Regions from separate parts of the Streptomyces sp. NPDC003456 genome, predicted to be linked through region 1. Evidence: predicted binding sites of a transcription regulator. Region 1 holds the regulator's gene; each other region holds the start of a gene.
The links. The regulator HrcA, encoded in region 1, represses chaperone genes, less so after heat shock. The targets are predictions, from matches to a motif close to TTNGCACTCNGNNNNNCNGAGTGCNAA.
Positions count from the first base shown of each region.

Region 2: groL (chaperonin GroEL) is a predicted target of HrcA. The motif match lies at 4,336-4,362, and genes of this name have one in related genera.
Region 3: groES (co-chaperone GroES) is a predicted target of HrcA. The motif match lies at 5,862-5,888, and genes of this name have one in related genera.

Region 1 covers NZ_JBIAOK010000003.1:507,673-515,151, forward strand. The annotation lists gene ACFYWG_RS13245 (SpoIIE family protein phosphatase) at 1-1,375, shown strand, start outside; gene hemW (radical SAM family heme chaperone HemW) at 1,403-2,635, shown strand; gene ACFYWG_RS13255 (DUF3097 domain-containing protein) at 2,640-3,449, opposite strand; gene ACFYWG_RS13260 (MBL fold metallo-hydrolase) at 3,481-4,212, opposite strand; gene hrcA (heat-inducible transcriptional repressor HrcA) at 4,384-5,400, shown strand; gene dnaJ (molecular chaperone DnaJ) at 5,400-6,533, shown strand; gene ACFYWG_RS13275 (nitronate monooxygenase) at 6,701-7,479, shown strand, end outside.
Region 2 covers NZ_JBIAOK010000007.1:112,411-119,889, reverse strand. The annotation lists gene ACFYWG_RS27970 (carboxylesterase/lipase family protein) at 1-1,176, opposite strand, end outside; gene ACFYWG_RS27965 (NADH:flavin oxidoreductase) at 1,269-2,390, opposite strand; gene groL (chaperonin GroEL) at 2,586-4,208, opposite strand; gene ACFYWG_RS27955 (cold-shock protein) at 4,543-4,746, opposite strand; gene ACFYWG_RS27950 (MoaD/ThiS family protein) at 5,194-5,469, opposite strand; gene thrC (threonine synthase) at 5,571-6,857, opposite strand; SAM riboswitch class I at 6,876-7,031, opposite strand; gene ACFYWG_RS27940 (glucosyl-3-phosphoglycerate synthase) at 7,185-7,479, shown strand, end outside.
Region 3 covers NZ_JBIAOK010000004.1:108,702-116,180, reverse strand. The annotation lists gene ACFYWG_RS16765 (WhiB family transcriptional regulator) at 1-151, shown strand, start outside; gene ACFYWG_RS16760 (LysR family transcriptional regulator) at 280-1,176, opposite strand; gene ACFYWG_RS16755 (MOSC domain-containing protein) at 1,257-1,925, shown strand; gene ACFYWG_RS16750 (SDR family NAD(P)-dependent oxidoreductase) at 2,020-2,793, shown strand; gene ACFYWG_RS16745 (ester cyclase) at 2,932-3,639, shown strand; gene groL (chaperonin GroEL) at 3,712-5,337, opposite strand; gene groES (co-chaperone GroES) at 5,454-5,762, opposite strand; gene ACFYWG_RS16730 (polysaccharide deacetylase family protein) at 5,932-6,774, opposite strand; gene ACFYWG_RS16725 (polysaccharide deacetylase family protein) at 6,771-7,479, opposite strand, start outside.

The sequences.
Region 1 (7,479 bases):
CGATGCTCCGGACCTGGACGGTCCGTCGCGGCAGCCGGCCCCGGCCGGCCCGGAGGAGCGCCGGCAGCGGTACGAGGAGCAGGACGGCGGCTGGCTGGGCCGCGGGGCGCTGTCCTTCCTCGCCGAGGCCTCCGACCTGCTCGCCGGCCAGCTCGACGAGGACCTGGTCGCCGCGCTCACCGGGCAGCTGATCGTGCCGCGGCTCGCCGACTGGTGCGCGATGTGGATGGAGGACGAGGCCACCGGCGGCTGGAGCGGCGCCGACGGCCCCGGCCTCACGCGCGTCTGGCACCGCAGCGAGCACCGCGTCGAGGAACTGCGCCGGGCCCTGGAGAAGGAGCCGCCGCAGCCGTCCGACCCGTCCCGGCCCGGGCCCGCCGCTCACCCCTGGCCCGGCGAGGCCCTCGGCGGGCCCGGCGCCGCGCTGGCGTACCGGCTGGTCGCCGGGGGCCGGCCCCTGGGCACCCTGGTCATCGGGCGGACCGGGACGGCCGGCTTCCCGGACGAGATCACCGGCCTCGTCGAGGACCTCAGCCGCCGCGTCGCGCTCGCCGTCGGCGCCGCCCGCCGGTACGCGCGCCAGGCCACCATCAGCGCCGTGCTCCAGCGCGGCCTGCTGCCCGGCGCCGTGGCCGAGATCCCCGGCGTGCGCAGCGCGCTCGTCTACGAGCCGTGCGACAAGGGCGGGCCCAGCGGCGACTTCTACGACCTGTTCCCGGCCGGCGACGGACGCTGGTGCTTCGCCGTCGGTGACGTCCAGGGCAAGGGCCCCGAGGCGGCCGTCGTCATCGGCCTGGCCCGCCCCTGGCTGCGCCTGCTGGCCCGCGAGGGCTACCGCGTCGCCGACGTCCTGGACCGCCTCAACCAGCTCCTGCTCGACGACGCCACCGAGGCCGCCGACGCCGCGGCCCGGGCACTGGTGGCCGCGGGGGCCCGCCCGACGCCGCCCGGCGACGGCCCCCAGACGCGCTTCCTCTCCCTGCTCTACGGCGAACTGGTCCCCTTCGACGGCGGGGTCCACTGCACCGTCGCCTCCGCCGGGCACCCCCTGCCGCTGCTGCTCGGGGCGGGCGGCGAGGTGCAGCCCTGCGCGCAGCCGCAGACCCTGCTGGGCGTGGTCGAGGACGCCACGTACACCAGCGAGAGCTTCGACCTGCGCGCCGGGGACACCCTGCTGTGCGTCACCGACGGGGTGACCGAGCGCCGCTCCGGTTCCCGGCAGTTCGACGACGGGGACGGGCTCGCGGCGGCGCTGGCCGGGTGCGCGGGGCTCCGGGCGGAGCTGATAGCCGAGCGGATCCAGCAGCTCGTGCACGACTTCGGCGAGCGGCCCCCCGCGGACGATCTGGCGCTGCTGGTGCTCCAGGCGGAGTGAGCCCGCCGGTGCTGGACAATGGAGGGCATGCCTTCCGCACTCCCCGACGGCGAGCCCGTCCCCGACGACGGCGCGCTGCCCGCGTCCGCGCTCGCCGGGGCCGCCGACCGCCCCCTCGGGTTCTACCTGCACGTCCCCTACTGCGCGACCCGCTGCGGCTACTGCGACTTCAACACCTACACGGCGACCGAGCTGCGCGGCACCGGCGGCGTGCTCGCCTCCCGCGACAACTACGCCGGGACGCTGGTGGACGAGGTCCGGCTGGCCCGCAAGGTGCTGGGGGGCGACCCGCGGGCCGTGCGGACGGTGTTCGTGGGCGGGGGCACGCCGACGCTGCTGGACGCCGGGGACCTCGTCCGGATGCTGGGGGCGATCCGCGAGGAGTTCGGCCTCGCGGAGGACGCCGAGATCACGACCGAGGCGAACCCCGATTCGGTGGACCCGGCGTATCTGGCCACCCTGCGCGAGGGCGGTTTCAACCGGATCTCCTTCGGCATGCAGAGCGCGCGGCAGCACGTCCTGAAGGTGCTGGACCGCACCCACACCCCCGGGCGGCCCGAGGCCTGCGTCGCGGAGGCCCGGGCGGCCGGGTTCGAGCACGTCAACCTGGACCTGATCTACGGCACGCCGGGGGAGTCCGACGACGACTGGCGGGCCTCGCTGGACGCGGTGCTGGGCGCCGGGCCCGACCACGTCAGCGCCTACGCCCTGATCGTCGAGGAGGGCACGCAGCTCGCCCGGCGCATCCGCCGGGGTGAGGTGCCGATGACCGACGACGACGTCCACGCCGACCGGTACCTGATCGCCGACGAGGTGCTCTCCGGCGCCGGGTTCGACTGGTACGAGGTGTCGAACTGGGCGACCTCCGAAGCGGGCCGGTGCCTGCACAACGAGCTGTACTGGCGGGGCGCCGACTGGTGGGGCGCCGGGCCCGGGGCGCACAGCCACGTGGGCGGCGTGCGCTGGTGGAACGTGAAGCACCCGGGCGCCTACGCGGCGGCGCTCGCGGCGGGCCGGTCGCCCGGGGCCGGGCGTGAGGTGCTCTCGGCGGAGGACCGGCGGGTCGAGCGGATCCTGCTGGAGCTGCGGCTGCGGGACGGGGTCCCGCTGTCGCTGCTGCGCGACGCGGGCCTGGCCGCTTCGCGCCGGGCGCTGTCGGACGGACTGCTTCAGCCCGGCCCGTACGAGCAGGGCCGGGCCGTCCTGACCCTGCGGGGGCGGCTGCTGGCGGACGGCGTCGTGCGGGACCTGGTCGACTGAAACGTCAGTCCGCCGGTGCCGTCACGAAGTCGATCAGTTCCTCCACCCGTCCGAGCAGCTCGGGCTCCAGGTCCTTGTACGAGTGGACCCCGGACAGGATCCGCTGCCACGCGGCACCCGTGTTCTCCGGCCAGCCCAGGGCCCGGCACACGCCCGTCTTCCAGTCCTGGCCGCGCGGCACCCGCGGCCAGGAAGCGATGCCGAGGGACGACGGCTTCACGGCCTCCCAGACGTCGATGTACGGGTGGCCCACCACCAGCGCGTGCTCGCTCGTCACCGACTGCGCGATGCGCCACTCCTTGGAACCCGGCACGAGGTGGTCGACCAGGACGCCGAGGCGCGCGTCCGGGCCGGGTGCGAACGACTCCACGATCGACGGCAGATCGTCCACGCCCTCCAGGTACTCCACGACGACCCCCTCGATGCGCAGGTCGTCGCCCCACACCTTCTCGACCAGCTCCGCGTCGTGCCGGCCCTCGACGTAGATGCGGCCCGCCCGGGCCACGCGCGCCCGGGCACCGGGCACCGCCACCGAACCGGACGCCGTGCGCGAGGGACGCGCGGGAGCGCCCGTGCCGGGCCGGACCAGTGTCACGGCCCTGCCCTCCAGCAGGAACCCGCGCGGCTCCATGGGGAACACCCGGTGCTTGCCGAAGCGGTCCTCCAGGGTCACCGTGCCCGCCTCGCAGCGGACCACCGCACCGCAGAACCCGGTCCCGGGCTCCTCGACCACCAGGCCCGGCTCGGCCGGGACCTCGGGAACCGGCGTCGGCTTCTTCCACGGCGGAGTCAGATCGGTCGAGTACTGGCGCATTCGCACGACGATAGGGAAAGCCGCCGGACGGTCACGACGACACGCCGAAACGCGCGGCCAGCGCGTCCCGTTGGGCCCGGACGAACCCCGCGTCGACCACCGCTCCGTGACCGGGCACGTACAGCGCGTCCTCGCCGCCGAGGGCGAGCAGCCGGTCCAGCGCGGCCGGCCACCGCGCGGGCACGGCGTCCGGACCTGCCTGCGGCTCGCCCGACTCCTCGACGAGGTCCCCGCAGAACACCACCTCGGGATCGCCCGGCACCAGCACCGCCAGATCGTGCGCGGTGTGCCCCGGACCCACGTTCGCCAGCAGCACGGTGCGCCCGCCGCCGAGGTCCAGGGTCCACTCGCCGGAGACCAGGTGCCGGGGCGCCGCCAGCCGGTCCGCGCAGGCGCGTGCCACATCCCCCGCCAGACCGTTGCGCACCGCGTCCTCGTACAGCTCCTCCCGGTCCCGGGCCCGCGTCAGCGCCGCGTCCGCGCCCACCGCCGCGAACACCTCCGCCCCCGTGAACGCCGCCGCCCCGAAGACGTGGTCGAAGTGGGGGTGCGTCAGCGCGAGATGCGTCACACGGTGACCGGTGAGCGACCGCGCCTGCTCCCGCACCCGCGCACCCTCGGCCGGGCTGGATCCCGCGTCCACCACGAGCACCGCGCCCTCACCCGCGACCAGCCCCGCCGTGCAGTCCCACACCGGCAGCCGGCACCGTCCCACCCCGGCGGCCACCCGCTCCCAGCCGGCCTCTTCCCAAGTCACCGTCATGGGGCGACGCTAGCGGTGCACCCCGCCCGCGGCACGACGCCGCACGACCAGCCTTGCCGGGGGCGTACCCCACCGCCGTACACTGGGCCGGGGAATGCTGGCACTCGCACGCGCAGAGTGCCAGGCCGCGAACGGCGGGCAACGGGCGGACGACTTCTGGAGGTGTGCGCGATGCTCAGTGAACGCAGACTGCAAGTGCTGCGCGCCATCGTCCAGGACTACGTCGGCACCGAGGAGCCGGTCGGCTCCAAGGCCCTCACCGAGCGGCACAACCTCGGCGTCTCCCCGGCGACCGTGCGCAACGACATGGCGGCCCTGGAGGACGAGGGGTACATCGCCCAGCCGCACACCAGTGCCGGGCGGATCCCCACCGACAAGGGCTACCGGCTGTTCGTCGACAAGCTCGCCGGCGTCAAGCCGATGACCGCGCCCGAGCGGCGCGCGATCCAGAACTTCCTGGAGGGCGCCGTCGACCTCGACGACGTCGTGGCGCGCACGGTGCGGCTGCTCGCGCAGCTCACCCGCCAGGTCGCCGTCGTGCAGTACCCGTCGCTGACCCGCTCGACCGTGCGGCACGTGGAGCTGCTCTCCCTGGCACCCGCGCGGGTGATGCTCGTGCTGATCACGGACACCGGGCGGGTCGAGCAGCGCGTGGTGGACTGCCCGGCGCCGTTCGGCGAGGCCTCGCTCGCGGATCTGCGCGCCCGCCTCAACAGCCGTGTGGCGGGCCGCCGTTTCGCGGATGTGCCGAGTCTGGTGGAGGATCTCCCGGAGGCGTTCGAGCACGAGGACCGGGGTACGGTCTCCACGGTGCTCTCCACACTCCTGGAGACGCTCGTCGAGGAGAACGAGGAGCGGCTGATGATCGGCGGCACCGCCAATCTGACCCGCTTCGGTCATGACTTCCCCCTCACGATCCGGCCCGTGCTGGAGGCGCTGGAGGAGCAGGTCGTGCTCCTCAAGCTGCTCGGCGAGGCGAAGGATCCGGGCGTGACCGTACGGATCGGTCACGAGAACGCCCACGAAGGACTCAACTCCACGTCCGTCGTGTCGGTCGGCTACGGTTCGGGCGGCGAGGCAGTCGCCAAGCTCGGCGTGGTCGGACCGACCCGCATGGACTACCCGGGAACGATGGGAGCGGTACGCGCAGTGGCACGGTACGTCGGACAGATCCTGGCGGAGTCGTAGTGGCCACGGACTACTACGCCGTACTCGGCGTGCGCCGCGACGCGTCGCAGGAAGAGATCAAGAAGGCCTTCCGGCGGCTCGCCCGCGAGCTGCACCCGGACGTCAACCCCGATCCGAAGACCCAGGAGCGGTTCAAGGAGATCAACGCCGCCTACGAGGTGCTGTCGGACCCGCAGAAGAAGCAGGTCTACGACCTCGGCGGCGACCCGCTCTCGCAGGCCGGCGGCGGCGCGGGCGGCTTCGGGGCCGGCGGCTTCGGCAACTTCTCGGACATCATGGACGCCTTCTTCGGCACGGCGTCGCAGCGCGGACCGCGCTCGCGCACCCGCCGCGGCCAGGACGCCATGATCCGCATCGAGGTGGAGCTCGACGAGGCGGCCTTCGGCACGACGAAGGACATCCAGGTCGACACCGCCGTCGTCTGCAACACCTGCAACGGCGAGGGCGCGGCCCCGGGCACCAGCGCGCAGACGTGTGACATGTGCCGCGGCCGCGGTGAGGTGTCGCAGGTCACCCGGTCCTTCCTGGGCCAGGTCATGACCTCTCGCCCCTGCCCGCAGTGCCAGGGCTTCGGCACGGTCGTCCCCACGCCCTGCCCGGAGTGCGCGGGCGACGGACGGGTGCGCTCCCGCCGGACCCTCACCGTCAAGATCCCGGCCGGTGTGGACAACGGCACGCGCATCCAGCTCGCCGGCGAGGGCGAGGTCGGGCCCGGCGGCGGTCCGGCCGGCGACCTCTACGTCGAGATCCACGAGCTGCCGCACCCGATGTTCCAGCGCCGCGGCGACGACCTGCACTGCACGGTGACGCTCCCCATGACCGCGGCGGCCCTGGGCACGAAGGTGCCGCTGGAGACGCTGGACGGCATGGAGGAGGTCGACATCCGCCCGGGCACCCAGTCCGGCCAGTCGATCCCGCTGCACGGCCGCGGTGTCACCCACCTGCGCGGCGGCGGGCGCGGCGACCTCATCGTCCACGTCGAGGTCCAGACCCCGACCAAGCTCGACCCCGAGCAGGAACGCCTCCTGCGCGAACTGTCCAAACTCCGCGGCGAGGAACGCCCCACGGGCCAGTTCCAGCCGGGGCAGCAGGGGCTGTTCTCGCGCCTGAAGGACGCGTTCAACGGGCGCTGACGCAGCGGCCGGGGGGTGCTGAGCGGACCCCCCGGCGGCGCGGGCAGCGCCGCCCGTCGCCCGTGGGCCGGCCGTCCGGCGGGGCTGCGGAAGCGGGCATTCCTCTGGTCTGTGCCCTGCGGCAGGCCGGATTCGGACGGGCGCGGAGGACGTGACAACATGCGGTCATGTCCTCCGCTCTGACCGATCTCTTCCCGCTCCCGATCGTGCAGGCCCCCATGGCGGGCGGCATCTCCGTCCCGCAGCTCGCCGCCGCCGTGTGCGAGGCGGGCGGGCTCGGGTTCCTCGCCGCCGGGTACAAGACCGCCGACGGGATGTACCAGGAGATCAAGCAGCTCAGGAGCCTCACGAGCCGGCCGTTCGGCGTCAACGTCTTCCTGCCGCACCCGGACCTCGCCGACCCCGCCGCCGTGGACGTCTACGCCCACCAGCTGGCCGGCGAGGCGACCTGGTACGAGACCGAGCTCGGCGACCCCGAGAGCGGACGCGACGACGGCTTCGAGGCCAAGCTCGTGGTCCTGCGCGACAACCCGGTGCCGGTGGTCTCGTTCCACTTCGGTGTCCCGGACCGCGAGGTGGTCGACACCCTGCACCGCGTCGGCACGTTCGTCCTGGCCGCCGCCACCACCCCCGAGGAGGCCCGGGCCGTGGAGCGGGCCGGCGCGGACGGCGTCATCGCCCAGGGCATCGAGGCCGGCGGCCACCAGGGCACCCACCGCGACACCCCCGAGACCGACGGCAGCGGCCTCGGACTGCTCTCCCTCGTCGCACAGGTCCGCGAGGCCGTGGACATCCCCGTCGTCGCCGCCGGGGGCCTCATGCGCGGCGGCCAGATCGCCGCGGTGCTCGCCGCGGGCGCCGCCGCCGCCCAGCTGGGCACGGCCTTCCTGCCCACGCACGAGTCGGGTGCGCACGCCCTGCACAAACAGGCCCTGACCAACCCCCT
Region 2 (7,479 bases), on a different contig from region 1:
CTGGGCCTCGGCCAGGTGCAGGGACGGCATGGAGAACAGCCATTCCGTCTGCACGCGTTCGTACAGCTCCCGCGCGCGGGCGCCGGGGAAGGCAGCGCGGTAGGACTGCTCGCCGCCGGGCGCGAACAGGCGCAGGGCCGAGGCCGCCCGCTCCTCGTCCACCCCGCCCAGGTGCCCGGCCATGGCGAGGAAGAGGCGGTACTCCTCGCGGTTGTGCCCGACGACCAGACCCACGTCCCGGGCGGCTCCGGCGGCCAGGGCCCGCCAGGGGGTCTGCGGCAGGATGTCGCCGTCGACGACCGGGGCGAACGGCGTGACGGTGGGCGCCGCCTGGCCCCAGCGGTCCACGTACTGGGTCATCTTGGTGCTCAGCGTCTCGCCCGCCGTGGGCAGCCGGCGCGGGTCCACCGCCGACAGCTCCGCGACGGTGGGGCGCAGGCCCAGCTCCGCGGCGAGGGCGCGGCCCATGTCGGCGGCGAGCTCGGCGGAGAAGAACGTGCCCGGCACGCTCTGCGCGATGGCGCGGTGGAACAGTCCGGCGGCCCGCTCCATGGCGAGCAGCGAGGCGATCGAGCCCGCGCCGGCGGACTCGCCGAAGAGCGTGACCAGCCCCGGATCGCCGCCGAACGCCCCGATGTTGTCCCGCACCCACTCCAGGGCCGCGACCTGGTCGAGCAGGCCCCGGTTGGCGGGAGCACCCTCGACGGCGGCGAAACCCTCCATCCCGACGCGGTAGTTGAAGGTGACGACCACGACGTCGCCGTCGGCCGCGATGTGCCGGGCGTCGTAGCCGGGGCTGCCGGCGTGACCGAGCTTGTAGGCGCCGCCGTAGATCCACACCATGACCGGGCGGCGGGCGGCCGGGTCCGGGTCGGGCGTCCAGACGTTGACCGTGAGCCACTCGTCGCCCCCGGGCACGTCGATCAGGCCCGGGCCGGCCATCAGGCCGAGGTCCTGCGGGGGCGGCGGGCCGAAGGCGCGGGCCTCCCGCACGCCGTCCCAGGGCAGGGCGGGCCGGGGCGCCTGGAAGCGGGCCTCGCCGACCGGGGGCGCGGCGAAGGGGACGCCGCGGAAGACGGCGAGCCCCTCCTCCGTGCGGCCGCGGACCGCGCCGGCGGTGGTGCGCACCACCGGCCCGGGGCGGTCCGTCGTGGGGCGGGGCTCGGACGTCGTCATCTGGGTCTCCTCACGAAGTGCCGTCGGACAGGCGCGCGTTCAGTGTCCCTGGGCCGTCGCGAGGGGCTGCGGGCGCCCTGCGCCCGACCGCCTCAGCCGAGGGTCTTCAGGGCGGACGGGTCGTAGGGGGCGAGGGCGTCGAAGCGGCCGGAGAGCACCTTGCGGGCCCACTCGGGGTCCTGGAGCAGCGCGCGGCCGACGGCGACCATGTCGAACTCGTCGCGCTCCAAGCGATCGAGGAGGTTGTCGAGGTCGCCGACCTCGGCGCCCTCGCCCTGGAACGACTTGAGGAAGTCGGCGCCGTTCAGGCCGACCGAGCCGACGGTGATGGCGGGCTTGCCGGTGATCTTCTTGGTCCAGCCGGCGAGGTTCAGGTCGGAGTCGTCGAACTCGGGGACCCAGTAGCGGCGGGTGGAGGCGTGGAAGGCGTCGACGCCGGCGGCCGCGAGCGGGGTCAGGATCGACTCCAGCTCCTCGGGCGTCTCGGCGAGGCGGGCGCGGTAGGCCTCCTGCTTCCACTGCGAGTAGCGGAAGATGACGGGGAAGTCGGCCGAGACGCTCTCGCGGACGGCCGCGACGATCTCCGCGGCGAACGCGGCGCGCGCGACCCGGTCGCCGCCGTAGGCGTCGGTGCGGCGGTTGGTGCCCTCCCACAGGAACTGGTCGAGCAGGTAGCCGTGGGCGCCGTGCAGCTCCACGCCGTCGAAGCCGATGCGCTCGGCGGCCGCGGCGGCCTCGGCGAAGGCCCCGATGACGGCGTCGATGTCGGCCTGGGTCATGGCCTTGCCGGTGGGCTCGTCGGCGCCGATGCGCAGCCCGGAGGGGCCGACGGCGGGGGCGTCGGCGACGGGCGGCTCGCCCTGGTTGCGGACCATGCCGATGTGCCACAGCTGCGGCACGATCGTGCCGCCCGCGGCGTGCACCGCCTCGGCGACCTTCGCCCAGCCCGCGAGCTGCTCCTCGCCGTGGAAGCGCGGGACGCGGTCGCTCTGCCCGGCCGACTCGTGCCCGACGTAGGTGCCCTCGGTGACGATCAGGCCGACCCCGGCGGCGGCGCGGCGCGCGTAGTAGGAGACGACGTCCTCGCCGGGCACGCCGCCCGGGGAGAACATGCGGGTCATCGGGGCCATCGCGATCCGGTTCGGGACGGTCAGGCCGTTCAGCGTGACGGGCCGGGACAGGAGGTCGGCTGCGCGGGTGGCGGCGTCGGTCACGTGGGGCTCCTTCGGATACCGGACAGTATGCGTATACCGGTCAGTATGTGCATGCGCATAGGACGTTGGGTTCAACGGTCCGGCCCCGGCGCCCCATCCCGCGCCCCGGTGTGATCCCGCACACGCCCGAGGGCGGCACCCCCTGCCGGAACAGGAGGTGCCGCCCTCGGAAAGGACGTCGATCGACGGGGTCGATCAGAAGTCCATGTCACCGCCCGGCATGCCGCCGCCGGCCGGCGCGGCGGCCTTCTCCGGCTTGTCGGCGATGACGGCCTCGGTGGTGAGGAACAGCGCGGCGATGGAGGCGGCGTTCTGCAGCGCGGAACGGGTCACCTTCGCCGGGTCGATGATGCCCTCGGCGATCATGTCGACGTACTCACCGGTCGCGGCGTTCAGGCCGTGGCCGACGGTGAGGTTGCGGACCTTCTCCACGACGACGCCGCCCTCGAGACCACCGTTGACGGCGATCTGCTTCAGCGGGGCCTCCAGCGCGAGCTTCACGGCGTTGGCGCCGGTCGCCTCGTCACCGTCGAGCTCCAGCTTCTCGAAGACCTGGGAGGCCTGCAGCAGGGCCACGCCACCACCGGCGACGATGCCCTCCTCGACGGCCGCCTTGGCGTTGCGCACGGCGTCCTCGATGCGGTGCTTGCGCTCCTTGAGCTCCACCTCGGTGGCGGCACCGGCCTTGATGACCGCGACACCGCCGGCGAGCTTCGCCAGGCGCTCCTGCAACTTCTCGCGGTCGTAGTCCGAGTCGCTGTTCTCGATCTCGGCGCGGATCTGGTTCACGCGGCCCTGGACCTGGTCGGCCGAGCCGGCACCGTCGACGATGGTGGTCTCGTCCTTGGTGATGACGACCTTGCGGGCGCGGCCCAGCAGGTCGAGCGTGGCGTTCTCCAGCTTGAGGCCGACCTCCTCGGAGATCACCTCGCCGCCGGTGAGGATGCCGATGTCCTGCAGCATCGCCTTGCGGCGGTCGCCGAAGCCCGGGGCCTTGACGGCGACGGACTTGAAGGTGCCGCGGATCTTGTTGACGACCAGGGTCGACAGGGCCTCGCCCTCGACGTCCTCGGCGATGATCAGCAGCGGCTTGCCCGACTGCATGACCTTCTCCAGGAGCGGGAGCAGGTCCTTGACGTTCGAGATCTTCGAGTTGGCGATCAGGATGTACGGGTCGTCGAGGACGGCCTCCATACGCTCCATGTCGGTGGCGAAGTACGCCGAGATGTAGCCCTTGTCGAAGCGCATACCCTCGGTGAGCTCCAGCTCCAGACCGAAGGTCTGGGACTCCTCGACGGTGATGACGCCTTCCTTGCCGACCTTGTCCATCGCCTCGGCGATGAGCTCGCCGATCTGGGTGTCGGCGGCGGAGATGGAGGCCGTGGAGGCGATCTGCTCCTTGGTCTCCACGTCCTTGGCCTGCTCGAGCAGGGCGGCGGAGACAGCCTCGACGGCCTTCTCGATACCGCGCTTGAGCGCCATCGGGTTGGCACCGGCGGCCACGTTGCGCAGACCCTCGCGCACCAGGGCCTGGGCGAGGACGGTCGCCGTGGTCGTACCGTCACCGGCGACGTCGTCCGTCTTCTTGGCGACTTCCTTGACCAGCTCGGCGCCGATCTTCTCGTACGGGTCCTCGAGCTCGATCTCCTTGGCGATGGAGACGCCGTCGTTGGTGATCGTGGGCGCGCCCCACTTCTTCTCGAGGACGACGTTGCGGCCCTTGGGGCCGAGCGTCACCTTCACGGCGTCCGCGAGCTGGTTCATGCCGCGCTCGAGGCCGCGCCGCGCCTCCTCGTCGAACGCGATGATCTTGGCCATGTGAAGTGGTCCCTCCAGGACTGGGGGTGATGACTCCGGACCGCGCCCGCGCCCGCGACGGACGGCTCGCCGGCCTCGTGGTTCCTTCCCACTTCGGCCTGCGGGCCTCACCGACCCGGTCCTTACGTTGTCACTCTCACCTTCAGAGTGCTAACGCCAATGATTAGCACTCGACCCCTGCGAGTGCAAGCGCCTCCGGGGATGAGGCGGGGCGCTCAGCCGCCCGCGAACACGGCCGCGCACGGCACCCGGACAAGCGGAAGGGCCCGCACCCCGGGGGGTGCGGACCCTTCAGCGAAGACCGGTCGCGTGAGCTGATGGTCGTGGTGCGCGTTCAGGCAGAGACGCGAACCATGTCGGCCTGCGGCCCCTTCTGGCCCTGCGAGATCTCGAACTCGACCCGCTGGCCCTCTTCCAGGGTGCGGTAGCCGTCCATCTGGATCGCGCTGTAGTGGACGAAAACATCCGCACCACCGTCGACCGCGATGAAGCCGTACCCCTTCTCCGCGTTGAACCACTTGACGGTGCCCTGAGCCATGCCTAACTCCCCTATTACTGGCCCTTGCACAGATCCACACTTCGCGGATCCGGGTCAGACCTCACCCCCCACGGTTGGGGGCGTGCGCCGGAACGCGTCGACCGCGGCTGAATGTATCTGTCCAACTGCCGTCTGCAACAGGTCAATCGGACGAGAATTCTGGACGCACAGGGTCCGGAATGTAGGGAGAATTCGCCCGAATTCGGGGCAAGTCGGGCCGCACAAAAAGAACAAAAGCCGCGAAAGACGTGCACACTTTGGCTACATCTTGTCGGGCTCGCGGCAGGAATTCAGGGTTCCGGTCGGTGGATCCGGAACGCGTTCCCCAACTGTACCGCGCTCAATCACACAGAATTGCCCCCTCCGCTTCTCTCACGGTGGGGGCAATTCGATGCACGCTCGGTGACCGGCATTACTCCAGGTAACAATCAAGCCGGTCGGCCGGATTCATCCGCCGGCGACCGCCGGGATGATCGACACTCCGGCACCGTCCGGCGTGGCCGTCTCCAGCCCCTGCTCGAACCGCACGTCGTCGTCGTTGACGTACACGTTGACGAACCGCCGCAGCTTGCCCTGGTCGTCCAGCACGCGGGCGGCGATCCCGGTGTGGTTCTTCTCCAGGTCGGCGATGACCTCCCCGAGGTTCGCGCCCTCGGCGGCGACCTCGGCCTGCCCGCCGGTGTAGGTGCGCAGGATGGTGGGGATGCGAACGGTGACGCTCATCGGACATGTCCTCCGGTTCTTCTTGAGCTACGGCTGGGGCGCGCCCTCAGGGGCGCGGGGAACTGCGCGACCAGCCCCCACCGGCCCGCAGCGAACAACGATCAGACCAGCCCGGCCTCACGGAACGCGTCCAGGTTGGGCCGGATGGTCGCGGTCAGCCCGGTCCCGGCCACCGCGTCCAGCGTCTTCAGACCGTCCCCGGTGTTGAGCACCACGGTGGTCTTCGCCGGGTCGAGAACCCCGTTCTCGATCAACTTTCGCGTCACACCCACGGTCACCCCGCCGGCGGTCTCCGCGAAGATGCCCTCGGTCCGTGCCAGGACCTTGATCGCGTCGACGACCTGCTCGTCCGTCACGTCCTCCACCGCACCGCCCGTCCGCCGCGCGATGTCCAGCACGTACGGCCCATCCGCCGGGTTGCCGATCGCCAGGGACTTGGCGATCGTGTCGGGCTTCTGCGGACGCACCACGTCGTGGCCGGCCTTGAAGGCCGTCGACACCGGCGAGCAGCCCTCGGCCTGCGCACCGAAGATCTTGTACGGCTTGTCCTCGACGAGACCGAGCTTGATCAGCTCCTGCAGGCCCTTGTCGATCTTCGTGAGCTGCGAGCCGGAGGCGATCGGCACCACGAGCTGGTCGGGCAGCCGCCAGCCGAGCTGTTCGCAGATCTCGTAGGCGAGGGTCTTGGAGCCCTCCGCGTAGTAGGGCCGCAGGTTGACGTTGACGAAGCCCCAGCCCTCGCCCGCCGGGTCGCCGATGAGCTCGGAGCAGAAGCGGTTGACGTCGTCGTAGTTGCCCTCGATGCCGACCAGCTCGCCGCCGTAGACGGCGGCCATGACGACCTTGCCCTGCTCCAGGTCGTGCGGGATGAACACGCAGGAGCGGAAGCCGGCCCGGGCCGCGGCGGCGCCCACCGCGCCGGCCAGGTTGCCGGTGGAGGAGCAGGACAGGGTGGTGAAGCCGAAGGCGCGGGCGGCCTCCAGGGCCTGCGCGACGACCCGGTCCTTGAAGGAGTGCGTCGGGTTGCCCGAGTCGTCCTTGACGAACAGCTTGCCGGCGTCGACGCCCAGCTCGCGGGCGAGGTTGTCGGCCCGGACGAGCTTGGTCCAGCCCGGGTTGATGTTCGGCTTGTCCGCGACGTCGGCCGGGACCGGCAGCAGCGGGGCGTAGCGCCAGATGTTCGCGGGTCCCGCCTCGATCCGCTTGCGCAGCTCCTCGGCGTCGTAGGACGAGAAGTCGTAAGCGATCTCCAGCGGGCCGAAACACTCCTCGCAGGCGAAGACCGGGCCGAGGGGCACGCGGTGACCGCACTCGCGGCAGCTCAGCGCGGCGGCCGGGCCGAGGTCTACGGTGGAGTTCGTGGTGCTTGCAACAGTCTGCACAGCCATGTGAGGCGAGGCCCTTTCTCCTCATCTTCCTCACGACGCATCTCGCCGTGAGACGGATTTGGCACCTTCCCTAGCCGGGAGCCTCGCGAAGTGGTCAGCGGTGACCTACGAGAACCGACTGGAGGGTTGCCGGGGCTTCATCGGGCCGTTTCCCTCTGCCCCTCTGGATGAGCTGTATGTGGTTGTAGGCGGCGGGCGACCCCGGACATGCGATGGTCATCCGCGTTGTTCAAGACTGTAACCGACGACCAGGACAGTTGAGATAGCCGTCCGCACCGCGAGACGCGTCACATCCGTCCCGCCGAGAGAACGCAAGGAGCAGCCACGGTGCTGGAAGAAGTCGAGCGCTGGCTGAGCGCCCGTTCCTGGTCCGTGTACGACCGCCCGCTCCACAGCATCCTGGCGGCCAAGCAGCGCACGGGCCGCACGGTGAGCGTGGTGCTGCCGGCTCTGAACGAGGAGGAGACGGTCGGCGACATCTCCGCCGCCATCCGCCACGACCTGATGCTGCAGGTGCCGCTCGTCGACGAGCTGGTGGTGATCGACTCCGGGTCGACCGACCGCACCTCCGAGGTGGCCGCCGCCGCGGGCGCGACGGTGGTGCACCGGGACGCGATCCTCC
Region 3 (7,479 bases), on a different contig from region 1:
GGAGTGCGCCGCTCACGCCCTGGCGGTGCGTGAGCCGTACGGCGTGTGGGGCGGGCTGACCGAGGACGAGCGCGAAGAACTCATGGGGCGGGCGCGCAACCGGCTGGTGTCGGCGTCGGCATCGGGCGGGCACACCGTCTCGAACAACTGAAGGAACCTTTCTGCTCCCCGGCACGCGCATGCGTGCCGTTGCCTTTCACCCGCGCGGGTCCGCGCCGCGGGCGCGGGCCTCGACGCGTGCGGACACCGGACGCGGACGCGGAAAGACGCCGGACGGTGTCAGCGGCGGGCGGCCCGGGCCAGCTGGTCGAGGGTCGCCGCCACCGCCGGGACCTGGGCGAGGTCCGGCAGGGTCAGCGCGACGATCTCCCGGCGCACCGCCGGCTCCAGCCGTACGGTCCGCACCCCCCGGGGCCGTACCGACTCGACGGCCAGCTGGGGCAGGACCGCCACGCCGAGACCGGCGCCGACGAGGCCGACCACGGCCGGGTAGTCGTCGGTGGCGAAGTCGATGCGCGGGGTGAAGCCGGCCGCCGCGCACACCTCGGTCAACTGGCCGCGGCAGCGCGGGCACCCGGCGATCCAGGGCTCCTCGGCGAGTTCGCCGATGGCGACGGACTGCGCCCGCGCGAGCCGGTGCCCTTCCGGCACGAGCGCCACGAGCCGGTCCGACAGCAGCGGCCGTACGACGAGGTCGTCCCACTCCTCCGCCCCCGCGGCGCCCTCGTAGCGGAAGGCGAGGGCCACGTCGCAGTCGCCCTCGCGCAGCAGGCCGACGGACGCCGGGGGTTCGGCCTCCTCCAGGGAGACACGGGTGCCGGGGTGCGCCGCGCGCAGGGCGGCCAGGGCCGTGGGGACGAGCGTGGAGCTGCCGCTGGGGAAGGAGACGAGCCGGACCCGGCCCGCGCGCAGCCCCGCGATGGCGGCGACCTCCTCCTCCGCGGCCGTCAGCCCCGAGAGGATGCCGGCCGCGTGCCGCACCAGGGCCTCGCCCGCCTGGGTCAGGCGCATCTCCCGGCCGGTGCGGATCAGCAGCGGGGTGCCGACGGAGGTCTCCAGGGCCTTCATCTGCTGGCTGACGGCGGGCTGCGTGCAGCCCAGCTCGCGCCCGGCGGCGGAGAAGGAGCCGGTGGCGGCGACGGCGCGCAGGACGCGCAGGTGGCGGGCTTCGATCACCCTTCCAGGATAAGGGGTGCTTTGAGCGCGGCACGAATAATGCGTCGACGCTTTGGGGTCCCGTCGCCTAGCGTGCGCGCATGGAGCTTCTGTCAGTGAACCTGGGCCGCGCGAAGGCCGTGACGTACACCGACAACCCCGAGGGGGTCACGGGGATCGACAAGCGGCCGGTGGACGGCCCGGTGCGGGTGTCCGCGCCCGGGCCGAAGGGGGTCGGCGGGAGCGGGCTGGCCGGGGACGCCGTGTGCAAGCTGCAGCATCACGGCGGCGACGACCAGGCCGTGTACGCGATGGCCCGCGAGGACCTGGACGAGTGGGAGCGCGAGCTGGGCCGGACGCTGGCGCACGGCGCGTTCGGCGAGAACCTCACCACCCGGGGCCTGGACGTCTCCGGTGCGCTGATCGGCGAGCGCTGGCGGATCGGGCCCGAGGTGGTGCTGGAGATCACCTCCGGGCGGATCCCGTGCCGTACGTTCCAGGGCCACCTGGACGAGAAGGGCTGGGTGAAGCGGTTCACGCGGCGCGGTGCGCCCGGGGCCTATCTGCGGGTGATCGTGCCCGGGGAGATCCGTGCGGGCGACGCCGTGGAGGTCGTGCACCGGCCCGGTCACGACGTCACCGTGGCGCTGGCGTTCCGGGCGTCGACGACCGAGCGGGCGCTGCTGCCCCGGCTGCTCGCGGCGGGTGCGGCGCTGCACCCGGAGCTGCTGGCGGCGGCCCGCGAGTACCGGGAGGTGTCCGGCGCCTGACCGCGGCTCACCACGCCGGTCTGCACCGGTCCTTCACCACGGACGGCCCTGCGGGCAAGCGGACGCACGAGATCCGGGTCACTACGCTTCTGCCATGACAACGGCTCTGATTACGGGATCGACGGCAGGCATCGGGGCCGCGTTCGCGCGGCGACTGGCGGCCGACGGGCACAACCTGGTCCTGGTGGCCCGGGACACCAAGCGCCTCCGGGAGCAGGCGACCGAGCTGCACGACCGGCACGGCATCGAGGCGGAGGTGCTGACGGCCGACCTGGCGGAGGACCGGGGCATCGAAGCGGTCGCCGACCGCCTGCGCGACCGCAAGAGCCCCGTCGACCTGCTGGTCAACAACGCCGGCTTCGGCAACAAGGGCCGCTTCCTGGAGGTGTCCATGGCCGACGAGCTGCGGATGCTGAAGGTGCACTGCGAGGCGGTGCTGCGGCTGACCGCGGCGGCGACGGAGGCCATGCGGGAGCGGGGCCGCGGCGGTGTCGTCAATGTCGCCTCGGTCGCGGCCTTCGTCCCGCGCGGGACGTACGGCGCCTCCAAGGCCTGGGTCGTGCAGTTCACGCAGGGGGCGGCGCGGGACCTGGCCGGCAGCGGGGTGCGGCTGATGGCGCTGTGCCCCGGGTTCGTCCGCACCGAGTTCCACGAGCGGGCCGGCATGGGCACGGACAACATCCCCGGCTGGATGTGGCTCGACGCGGACAAGCTGGTGGCGGCCGCGCTGCACGACCTCGCCCGCGGCAAGACCCTGTCCGTCCCGGATCCGCGCTACAAGGCCCTGATGGGCGCGGCGAAGCTGGTGCCGCGGGGGATGCTGGGAGCGGTCTCGTCCCGGACGGGGCGCAAGTACGGGCCGCAGTGACGGAGGTACGGGCCGCAGTGACGTACGGACCAGTGCCGTCACCGCGGTGACGGCCGTCCGGCCGGGAGGCGGCCGGGCGGTCCGCAGAGGGAGAATGGTGCTGTTCAGCCGGATCCCCGGGGGGCCGGAGGCGAGGTCATGACCTTCGTACAGCTCATCGAATGCAGGACCAGTCGGCTCGACGAGATGAACCGGCTGATGGACAGGTGGGTCGAACAGACCCGGGGGAAGCGGACGGCGACGCACAGCGTGGTGGCGAAGGACAGGTCCGACGCCTCGCACATCGTCGAGATCGTGGAGTTCCCCTCCTACGAGGACGCGATGCGCAACTCCGGACTTCCGGAGACCGACCGGATCTTCCAGGACATGGTGGCCCTGTGCGAGGAGGAGCCGACGTTCACCGACCTCGACGTCGTACGGGACGAGCAGCTGAACGCGGCGACCGCGCGGCGGTTCTTCGAGATCGCGCCCGGGGAGGGCGACGCGCCGCCGATGAACGACGTGTTCACCGAGGACTACCACGACCACGATCCGGCCAACGTGCAGGACGTCGTCGGGCTCGACGCGGTGCGGCGCGAAGTGAAGGCGTGGCAGGGCGGGTTCGCCTTCTCGTTCACGATCGAGGACCAGATGGCGCAGGGCGACCGGGTGTGCACCCGGTGGACCTTCCACGGCCGGCACACGGGCGAGTTCCTCGGCATCCCGCCGACCGGCAAGGACGTCACCATGACCGGGACGACCGTCCACCGCTGCGCACCGGACGGGAAGATCGCCGAGGGCTGGTGGCAGTACGACCGGCTGGGGCTGATGCAGCAGCTCGGGGCGCTGGACCCGCTGGAGCTGTGAGCGGGCCCGCGGATGCGGGAAGCCCCCGTCCCGCGGGCGGCGGGGCGGGGGCTTCCGGCGGAGGTCGGTGCCTCAGTGGGCGTGGCCGTGGCCGTGGCCCGCGGCGGCCGGCTCCTCCTCTTCCTTCTTCTCGACGACCAGGGTCTCGGTCGTGAGGAGGAGGGAGGCGATGGAGGCGGCGTTCTCCAGGGCGGAGCGGGTGACCTTGACCGGGTCGATGACGCCGGCCTTGATCAGATCGCCGTACTCGCCGGTGGCGGCGTTGTAACCGCTGCCCTTCTCGAGCTCGGCGACCTTGGAGACGATGACGTAGCCCTCGAGGCCGGCGTTCTCGGCGATCCAGCGCAGCGGCTCGACGGCGGCCTTGCGGACCACGGAGACACCGGTGGCCTCGTCGCCGGTCTTGTCGAGGTTGCCCTCGAGGACCTTGACGGCGTGGACCAGCGCGGAGCCACCACCGGAGACGATGCCCTCCTCGACCGCGGCGCGGGTCGCGGAGATGGCGTCCTCCAGACGGTGCTTGCGCTCCTTGAGCTCGACCTCGGTGGCGGCACCCACGCGGATGACGCACACGCCGCCGGCCAGCTTCGCGAGGCGCTCCTGGAGCTTCTCGCGGTCCCAGTCGGAGTCCGTGGTCTCGATCTCGGCCTTGATCTGGGCGACGCGGCCCTGCACGTCTTCCTTGTTGCCGGCACCGTCGACGACCGTGGTGTCGTCCTTGGTGACGGTGACGCGGCGGGCGGAGCCGAGGACGTCCAGGCCGACCTGGTCGAGCTTGAGGCCGACCTCCTCGGAGACGACCGTGGCGCCGGTGAGGACGGCCATGTCCTGCAGCATCGCCTTGCGGCGGTCGCCGAAGCCCGGGGCCTTGACGGCGACGGCGTTGAACGTGCCGCGGATCTTGTTCACGACCAGGGTCGACAGGGCCTCGCCCTCGACGTCCTCGGCGATGATCAGCAGCGGCTTGGAGGCGTTGGCCTGGATGACCTTCTCCAGCAGCGGCAGCAGGTCCGCGATGGCGGAGATCTTGCCCTGCGTGATGAGGATGTACGGGTCGTCCAGGACGGCTTCCATGCGCTCCTGGTCCGTCACGAAGTACGGCGACAGGTAGCCCTTGTCGAAGGCCATGCCCTCGGTGAAGTCCAGCTCCAGACCGAAGGTGTTGGACTCCTCGACGGTGATGACACCGTCCTTGCCGACCTTGTCCATCGCCTCGGCGATGAGCTCGCCGACCTGCTGGTCCTGGGCGGACAGCGCGGCGACGGCGGCGATGTCGGACTTCTCGTCGATCGGGCGGGCCGAGGCGAGCAGGTCGTCGGAGACGGCCTTGACGGCGGCGTCGATGCCCTTCTTGAGGGCGGCCGGGGAGGCACCGGCGGCGACGTTCTTCAGGCCCTCGCGCACGAGCGCCTGGGCGAGCACGGTCGCGGTGGTCGTACCGTCACCCGCGATGTCGTTGGTCTTGGTCGCCACCTCCTTGACCAGCTGGGCACCGAGGTTCTCGTACGGGTCCTCGATCTCGACCTCGCGGGCGATCGTGACACCGTCGTTGGTGATGGTGGGGGCGCCGAACTTCTTGTCGATGACGACGTTGCGGCCCTTGGGGCCGATCGTCACCTTGACCGTGTCGGCAAGCTTGTTGACGCCGCGCTCGAGGGCGCGACGGGCGTCCTCGTCGAACTTCAGGATCTTCGCCATGGGAGCGTGAGCCCTCTTCCGGAATCTGGGATAACGGCAACTGCGCCCCGGGCGCCCGGCTTATTGGCGATCGCGGGGGCCAGGGGCGCAGTTCAAAGCAAGGTGCTTCGGGTGAATTACTTCTCGATGATCGCGAGCACGTCGCGGGCCGAGAGGACGAGGTACTCCTCGCCGTTGTACTTCACCTCGGTGCCGCCGTACTTGCTGTAGAGCACGACGTCGCCGACGGAGACGTCGAGCGGAAGACGGTTGCCGTCCTCGAAGCGGCCCGGGCCCACGGCCAGGACGACGCCCTCCTGGGGCTTCTCCTTGGCGGTGTCCGGGATGACCAGGCCAGAGGCGGTGGTCTGCTCGGCGTCGAGCGGCTGGACCACGATGCGGTCCTCGAGCGGCTTGATGGCAACCTTGGAGCTGGTGGTCGTCACGATCCGACCTCCCCCTTCGGAGATCTCACGGGGTTAACTGTCTGAGGTGGCGACCAGGTGGATCCGTCGTCGCGGGTGCCGGACCTGCCCGTCGCTGTGTTGGCACTCTCCTAGGGGGAGTGCCAGAGCCGAGACTATGACTGCGATTAGCACTCGGTCAAGCGGACTGCTAATTGCCCGCGGCGCGTCGGCCGGGTGCCCGCTCCGGCGCGCTCGCCGACGCCGCCTCCGGCGTGTTCTCCGATGCCGCCTCAGGTGCGCTCTCCGGAGCCGTCTCCGGCACGTTCTCCACGTGGTCCTCCAGTCGCCCCACCCTCAGCCCCCGCGTGTCGATCTCGCGCAGCAGGCGCCGCGTGCGCTCGGCGAGCGTCAGGGAGTCGGTGTCGCCGGACGGCAGCGAGACGATGTCGCCCGGCCGCAGCCGCGGCTCGCCCCGGCGGTAGTCCAGCTCCCCGTCGCCGTCCAGGGACACGCGCCAGAGGACGACCGCCCGGATGCCGCAGTCGGCGGCGGCGCGCAGGGTCGTCGTGTCGTAGGTGCCGTAGGGCGGCCGGAAGAGCCGGGGGCGGACGCCGAAGCGGGAGTGCAGCTTGTGCTGCTGGCCGCAGATCTCCGCGCGCTGGCCCGCGTAGGGCAGTCCGCGCAGGGCGGGGTGGTCCAGGGTGTGGTTCTGCAGGGAGGCGCCGACCGCGCGCAGCCGGGCGAAGTGGGCGTAGCCGGGGCCCACGACGCTGTCGGTGAGGAACAGGCTGACGGGGAGACGCCGTTCGCGGACGAGGCCGACGAAGAGGGGGTCGCGTTCGGCGCCGTCGTCGTAGGTGAGGAAGACGACCGGTTCCCGGGTGGGGACGTGGTCGACGACGGGCGGCAGGTGACCCCGGCCCTCGGCGGAGGGGTGGCCCGTCGCCGGGGCGCGGCCGTCGGCGTCGCCCGGGTGCTCCTCCGGCGACGCGGCGCAGGCGGCCAGCAGGGCCAGGCCCGCGCACAGCGTGCCGGCGGCCCGCCGCCTCACAGGTAGTCCTCCAGCCGCCCCACGGCGTACCCCTCGGCCGTGACCTTGTTCAGGAAGCGGCGGATCATGTCGGGCATCGTGCCCTTCCACTCGTCCCGGCCCCGGAAGTGCGTGAGCACGATGTCCCCCGGGCGCAGGTCGCGGTCCGCCTCGCGGTACTCCCAGTGGTCGGCGAAGACCTCCTCGCTCCACAGGGGCACGGACGTGATGCCGCAGTCCTTGGCGGCGCGCAGGGTCGCCCGGTCGTAACTGCCGTAGGGCGGGCGGAAGAGGGTGGGGCGCTTGCCGAAGCGCTGTTCGACGTAGCGCTGCATGCCGCAGATCTCGCGCTTCTGCGCGCGGTAGGACATGCCGCGCAGGTTGGGGTGGTGCAGGGTGTGGTTGTTCAGGACCACTCCCTCGGCCTGCATTTGGCGGAAGTAGCGGGGGTCGTCCTCGACCAGGTAGCCGCTGAGGAACGCGGTGTAGGGCACGCCCAGTTCGCGGGTCATCCGCAGGAACGAGGGGTCCTTCTCGGCGCCGTCGTCGATGGTGAGGAAGACGACCTTGTCTCGCGTGGGGACGCGGGTGAACACGGGGGGCAGGTCCAGTTCCCGGTGGCCGTCCACCTCGAAGCCCTTGCGGGTCTTGATGCTGGGCTTGCGCTCGGGGGCCGGGGGCGCGGACAGCGGGACGGCGCGCAGTCCCCAGCGGCGGGCGGCGGCG